Regions from separate parts of the Ruoffia sp. FAM 26254 genome, predicted to be linked through region 1. Evidence: predicted binding sites of a transcription regulator. Region 1 holds the regulator's gene; the other holds the start of a gene.

Region 1 (3,433 bases):
AATGCTGTCTAATAAAGACTAGAAACAATAAACAAATTTAATTGACTACACCTCTCTCTTAGCCTATTCTATAACTAAGAGAGAGGTGTTTTTTTGAATCATTTTAAACTTGAGAAGCAATTTATAGCAAAGATATTATTTATTGCGGTTATTATTTTAATTATTTTCAATTGGTCACAAGTAGCAAGTGCCTTTGGAGTTGTTTGGCAAGTTGCTTTCCCAGTTGTCTTAGGGGGAATGATGGCTTACGTTTTGAACTTACTCATGAACCAGTTTGAGAAAAGATTGTATCCCAATACGGATAAAAAATGGTTGCAACACACTCGCCGTCCGCTGGCGATTGTACTTTCAATTTTAGTCATTACTTTAGTCGTTGCGGGAATCATTGGTTTAGTTGTTCCGCAACTTGTAACGGCTGTTATTACTTTAGTTGAGGCTGTACCAACAGTGACAGATTCCTTACAAACTTGGGTTGAAGAGCAACAGCATCTTATTCCGATGTTTAATGATTTAATAGAACAAGTGGACTTTAATTGGAGTAGTGTGATGTCTAGTTTTGCTGAGATTGGAAACCGACTGCTTCGAGGTGTAGCGGAGTCTTCTGTATCACTTTTATCTAGTTCAGCTTCAGCTGTGACAACCTTTGTATTGTCAGTGATGTTTGCCCTTTATATTTTAGTGTCGAAAGAAAAGCTGGGTAAAAATTTCAATGATATCCTGATTTCATATTTGAGTGATGAGCAAGTAAGAATTGTTAAGAACATCTTGAATGTGACTGACGATGTCTTTTCCAACTATATTACAGGAACGGTCATTGAGGCTTTTATTCTAGGCTTCATCGTATCGCTTGGACTTTGGGCCATCCAAATGCCATATGCAGCCATGCTCGGAGCCTTGCAAGGAGCTTTAGCGTTTATTCCTTTAGTAGGTGCCTTTCTAGCCGGCTTTGTTGGTGTGATTATTCAATTTGCCGTATCGCCAATTAATGCATTAATCTATCTCATTTTCGTTATTGTTGTTCAACAACTCGAAGGAGATTTGATCTATCCGCGTGTGGTCGGTGATTCAATCGGCCTTCCAGGTATGTGGGTCTTAGCAGCGGTAACTGTCGGTGGGGGCTTGTTCGGAATTTCAGGGATTTTACTTGGGGTACCGGTCTTTGCAACAATCTATAAACTATTTAGTTTGGATATAAGCTACCGTAAACAGATTCGGGAAGAAGCCAAAGAGCGTTCTCTAATGAATGAATATGAAGAAGAAGGCTTAAGATTGAAACCCTTTGAAGCCCTCCGTCATAAAATATTGACACCAGAAGATATTCAAGATATTTAAACAAAATGGAGCCCTGATGTCTATCTAAGATAGATTTAGGGCTCTTTTTCAATTCAAAATGTTGATTTTTTAATAGATATGCTATAATGGTCAAAGAAGGTCAGAAGACACATACTCACTTCATTAAAGTCCTCTTTCCTTAAACTGAATAGTTGTCGAGAAAGTCTTTTTATTATATAATAGTCAAAGATAGTCAATGTTAGTGGAAGGGGGATCATAGTGGCACAAAGAAATATGTCGGATATTATTGAAGCTTATTTAAAAAGCTTTTTGAAAAATAGTGAAAGAATTGAAATCAAACGAAGTGATATTGCAGAACAATTTGATTGTGTACCTTCACAGATTAACTATGTTATTAATACACGCTTTACTCAAGAACATGGCTATATGGTAGAAAGTAAACGAGGTGGTGGGGGCTATATACGGATTCTAAAAGTTGAGTTAGTTGATGAAATCGACGCCCTTGACGATATGATCCAAATGATAGGACCGCGTATAAATCACCGCAGTGCAATCAATATTATTGAAACATTAGTCAACCATAGTATAATGACAGAACGAGAAGGCGCATTAATACTATCAGTGATTGATAAAGCATTACTACAAACAATCTCGTTACATGAACAAGAAGCAAGAGCTTTGATTCTGTCGAAGTTTTTAGAACAATTACGAATTACATATAAATAAAGAGGTGAAAGTATGTTTGAAGAATTATTTACTGAAAGTGCTCGCCAAGTAATGATTTTTGCTGCTGAGCAAGCGTATTACTTAAGACATCAGGCTGTAGGCACAGAACATATCTTATTAGGTCTAGCTCGTGAAGAGTCAGGTATTGCCGGAAAAGCTTTACGTGGCATGGGTGCAGATTACCAAACGTTACTAACTGAATTAGAAATTATTCACGGTAAAGTGAATGCTCCACGTATGCAAGGGGATATTGTTATTCCATACTCACCACGTGCGAAGAAAATTATTATGAATGCATCGAATGATGCGAAACGTTTAGGTGTGCCAAAAGTTGGAACAGAGCATTTATTACTAGGCATGTTAAAAGAAGAAATTTTAGCAACAGTTCTATTAAAGAACTTAGGTATCGACTTAAATGAATTAAGAAAAACAATCTACGAAATGGTTGGTGTGAACGATTCAACAGGACGCGTTCAAAATAGCCGTCGTGGACGTCAAAAACAACAACAGCAACAAAATGGAGCGACAAGTTCGACAACACCAACTTTAGATTCACTTGCACGTGACTTAACACAATTAGCGCGTGACGGGAAGTTAGATCCAGTGGTTGGACGTGCGAATGAAATCCGTCGTATCATACAAATTGTTAGTCGCCGTTCAAAAAATAACCCCGTATTAGTTGGGGAGCCTGGTGTTGGTAAAACGGCAATCGCCGAAGGTCTAGCAGAACGTATTGTATCTGGTGGAGTGGCTGAAAACATTGCTAACAAACGTTTAATGATGTTAGATATGGGTTCACTTGTTGCGGGAACGAAATACCGTGGTGAATTCGAAGAACGTATGAAGAAAATCATTGAAGAAATTACTGAAGATGGTAATACAATTCTCTTCATTGATGAGTTACATACATTAATTGGGGCAGGATCAGCCGAAGGTGCTGTTGACGCAGCAAACATCCTGAAACCAGCATTAGCTCGTGGAGAAATTCAAATCATTGGTGCAACTACTTTAGATGAATATCAAAAACACATTGAAAAAGATGCAGCCTTAGAACGTCGTTTCTCTAAAGTTCAAATCGATGAGCCAACTCAACAAGAGTCTGTTCAAATTATTCATGGACTTAAAGAACGTTACGAAAAACACCACAATGTAGAAATTACTGATGAAGCGGTCGAAGCAGCGGTTAAATTAAGTACACGTTACTTAACTGAACGTCGCTTACCAGATAAAGCCGTTGATTTAATTGATGAGGCCTCAGCTAAAGTACGTATTGATGCAACGACGCACAGTACAAACTTAAGCGACCTTGAGAAAAAATTAGGCGAATTATCCGATAAAAAAGAAAAAGCTATCTTAGCCCGTGATTTTGACACTGCAGCCAAAATCCGTGAAGAAGAACAAAAAGTTGAAACTC
Region 2 (3,433 bases), on a different contig from region 1:
ATAAACAACGGAATATACTTAGAGTCTGTTTGCTGCGCCATTAAGCTCCCCACGCTATTTGATTGGATATTAATCGAACTTCCCAATCCTCCACGTGAAGGAACGAATGTAATACTTCTTCCATCTGATAATTCTGGTGTGAATGATTCTGCTACTTTAGATAAAGTAGATCCACCTGTAACTGCAACCACATTATCACCTTCAGGTAAGTGTTTGTCCAAAATTAAATGAACGACTTGACCTAAGAACTGATAAACTGATGCATCTTTATCTGCATCACCTGGTACAATCCGACAATGTTCAATATTAAGCTTTCTCTTTACAGCCTCTTCCACTTCGTAAAACTTATGTTGTTGTTGATTAAGCAAATGCTCATCAATCATCACAATAAGGTCTCTCCCTTGTTGTGTTAGTTTTACGCCACTACGGTTTACGGATACGAGTGATTGACTTTTCAGCATCTCTAATATCGTTCTTACCGTTCTTTCAGTGAAATTAGTCTGTTGTGAAATAAACTTACGACCAATTCGTTTGTTTACATCATCCAAAACACGTAATACTGCGAGCCTCTCAGCTAACAAATCACTCACTTCAGGAACAATTGACTGAATAATTGTGAATATATCGGCCATTAATTCCCTCCTAGATGGTCAAAAGGCGACCATTACATACAGAGCTACAACTCACTCAGAAAATCTAAATGAGTCTCACACCATGTCATTATCATACCATGACTTGAGTCACCTTGCAACTGAAAAGCTCTTTATCCTGGCTAAAAAACAACCTAACGGGTCACAATATGTCCAACGAGGTCAGTTATTATTAATTTATTAGGAATAAAACCAAACAAATACGCCCGTACAATGCTATTATCGCACGAAATACCTAAGTATTGCGAGTAATATCCATTGAACGGACGTATAAATTATAGATTATTTATCTATGTCATATTATTTTTTATTTAAAGCTTTGCTACTTTCCATGATTCCATCAATTAAGCCGTATTCAAGTGCTTCTTCAGCTGTTTTGAAATTATCACGATCAGTATCTTGCTCAATGACTTCAATTGGTTGACCTGTTTTGTCACTTAAGATTTTATTTAAACGCTCACGAGTTTTAAGTATATGACGAGCAGCAATTTCAATCTCTGTTGCTTGTCCTTGTGCGCCACCTAATGGTTGGTGAATCATTACCTCAGCATTTGGTAAAGCCCAGCGTTTACCTTTCTCTCCGGCTGCTAATAAAACTGAAGCCATTGATGCTGCCATACCGATAACAATTGTTTGTACATCTGCATTAATAAAGTTCATTGTATCGTACATAGCCATCCCAGCTGTTACACTCCCACCTGGTGAGTTAATATATAGGAAGATATCTTTTTCTGGATCTTGTGCGTCCAAGAATAAAAGTTGAGCAATCACTGAGTTTGCTACGTTATCATCGATTTGACCACTTAACATAATAATTCTGTCTTTTAGTAAACGTGAATAAATATCATAAGCACGTTCTCCACGTGATGTTTGTTCTATTACTGTAGGTACTAAATTCATAGTATTCCTCCTTCGCGAATTTAAAGCTGTTAAACAACTTTCTAACCAAGTATAACTCATAGGTCAATAAAGGTCAAGAATATTACTCGGTAAGATTTTTTGCATTATTTACCCCTTATATCGACGTACTAATATACAAAAATAAAGAAGCCGAGTTTTTACACTCAGCTTCTGATTAGTTCTTTATCAATCTTGATTATTCTGCAGACTCTTCAGATTCTTCTGAACTTTCTTCAGATGTTTCTTCTTCAGTTGAAGATTCTTCTGAGCTTTCTTCAGATGACTCTTCTGAACTTTCTTCTGAGCTCTCTTCAGATGTTTCTTCTGAAGCTGCTTCTTCAGTACCTTCTTCTGTAGTTTCTCCACCTTTAGTAATTCCGAATGAGTGAACGATTGATACTGTACGTTCTTCACCTTCGTGTAAGTTACCTTCGATTTGGTAGATATCTACTCTTAATTCATCTCCACTTACAGTATATGCAGCGAAGTTTTGAACTGCTGAATCACGGTTGTTTGAATGACTTGTATCGAATGCTTCTGATTCTTGTGGTTGTCCACCGAATGCGAATAAGTTGTTATAGTAATCAACGTCTTCTTGAGTCATCCAATCTAAGTTAGGTCGAACAGTGTGTACGTGTTCTACACCTTTAGAATAAATATCGTCATACTCTTTAGTACCATCAGTGTTTGGTAATACGAAGATTGTTCCTTGAGGATTTACGTAATACTCTACATCACCTTCTGTAGTCGTTTCAGCTTCATCCACAACACCGTTAGAGAAGTTCTCATCAGTTGGAACATAGTTTAATGGTTTAGTACGTGAAATTACGTGGTCATGACCTTGTAAAGCTAAATCAACATCTAACTCGTCAATTAATTCCATGAATTCTTCACGAACTAATTGAACATCTGTATCTTGTAATGAGTGATATGATTTAGAGAATAATGGTTTGTGGTAAGATAATACAACCCACTCAGCACCATTAGCACGTGCTTCTTCAACGTCATTTCTGATCCAATCAATTTGTTCTTGTCCTAAAGCTTTTCCTTCTGGATTATCTTCAGATTCTTTGTTGTCGTTAGTGTTTGCTACAACAAAGTGAACACCGTTATAATCGAATGAGTAGTATGATCCACCATCGACAGCATCGTTTTCAGCTGGAACGTTAATATGCTCATTAAATTTAGTTGTTAATTGAGGATCTCCATATGATAAGGCATACTCATCGTGGTTACCTGCTGCAACAGCGAATGGTACTTGTAAGATAGACTCTTTAGATTGCTCTAAGATGTCAACCCACTCATCTTCAACTTCAGCAACTTCAACCACGTCACCTGTATGTAATACGAAATCTGCTTCAGTTTCTTCTAATGCTGTAGCAACAGTGTCAGCACCAAATGCTGCTTCGTTATATACATGCTCATTCCAGTATGCGTTTTGAGTATCTGTATATTGTACGAATGTAAATTCTTCTCCTGCTTCACCAGCAGTTGTGAAAGTACCTACTTCACTTGTTTCTCCTGCTTCACTACCTACTTGATAGTAGTAAGTTGTGTTTGGCTCTAAGCCTTCTGCATTTGCTTTATATGAATATTCAGTCACTTCTACTAAATCCATCGATCCAACAGCTGAACCTGAAGTCCATTCTGGACCTGAAACATTCTCGTCAGTATAGTATCCGTTAACTTGTGGTTCGCCGTTATCGTCAGTGACTACTTCGCCTTCTTCATCATATTCGATGTCAGCAAAGATAAAGTAACCATTCTCATCACGTTCACCATAAGTGTTTACTACTTCTTCTGCAGTCGCTTCAAATTCTAAGGCGTCACTTAAATCTTCATTAGTAGAAACCCAAACTTTAGCATCTTCAGCTAATTCAGTT

What was found. The regulator CtsR, encoded in region 1, represses protease genes until heat stress. The targets are predictions, from matches to a motif close to TTGGTCAAAAAAGGTCAAANA.
Region 2: clpP (ATP-dependent Clp endopeptidase proteolytic subunit ClpP) is a predicted target of CtsR. The motif match lies at 1,610-1,630, and genes of this name have one in related genera.

The regions. Positions count from the first base shown of each region.
Region 1 is NZ_JBGQQY010000041.1:5,819-9,251, forward strand. Features, by position in the region: gene ACEN3Z_RS09170 (hypothetical protein) at 1-12, shown strand, start outside; gene ACEN3Z_RS09175 (AI-2E family transporter) at 94-1,332, shown strand; gene ACEN3Z_RS09180 (CtsR family transcriptional regulator) at 1,552-2,019, shown strand; gene ACEN3Z_RS09185 (ATP-dependent Clp protease ATP-binding subunit) at 2,032-3,433, shown strand, end outside.
Region 2 is NZ_JBGQQY010000002.1:75,487-78,919, forward strand. Features, by position in the region: gene ACEN3Z_RS01145 (sugar-binding transcriptional regulator) at 1-632, opposite strand, end outside; gene clpP (ATP-dependent Clp endopeptidase proteolytic subunit ClpP) at 951-1,550, opposite strand; gene ACEN3Z_RS01155 (metallophosphoesterase) at 1,747-3,433, opposite strand, start outside.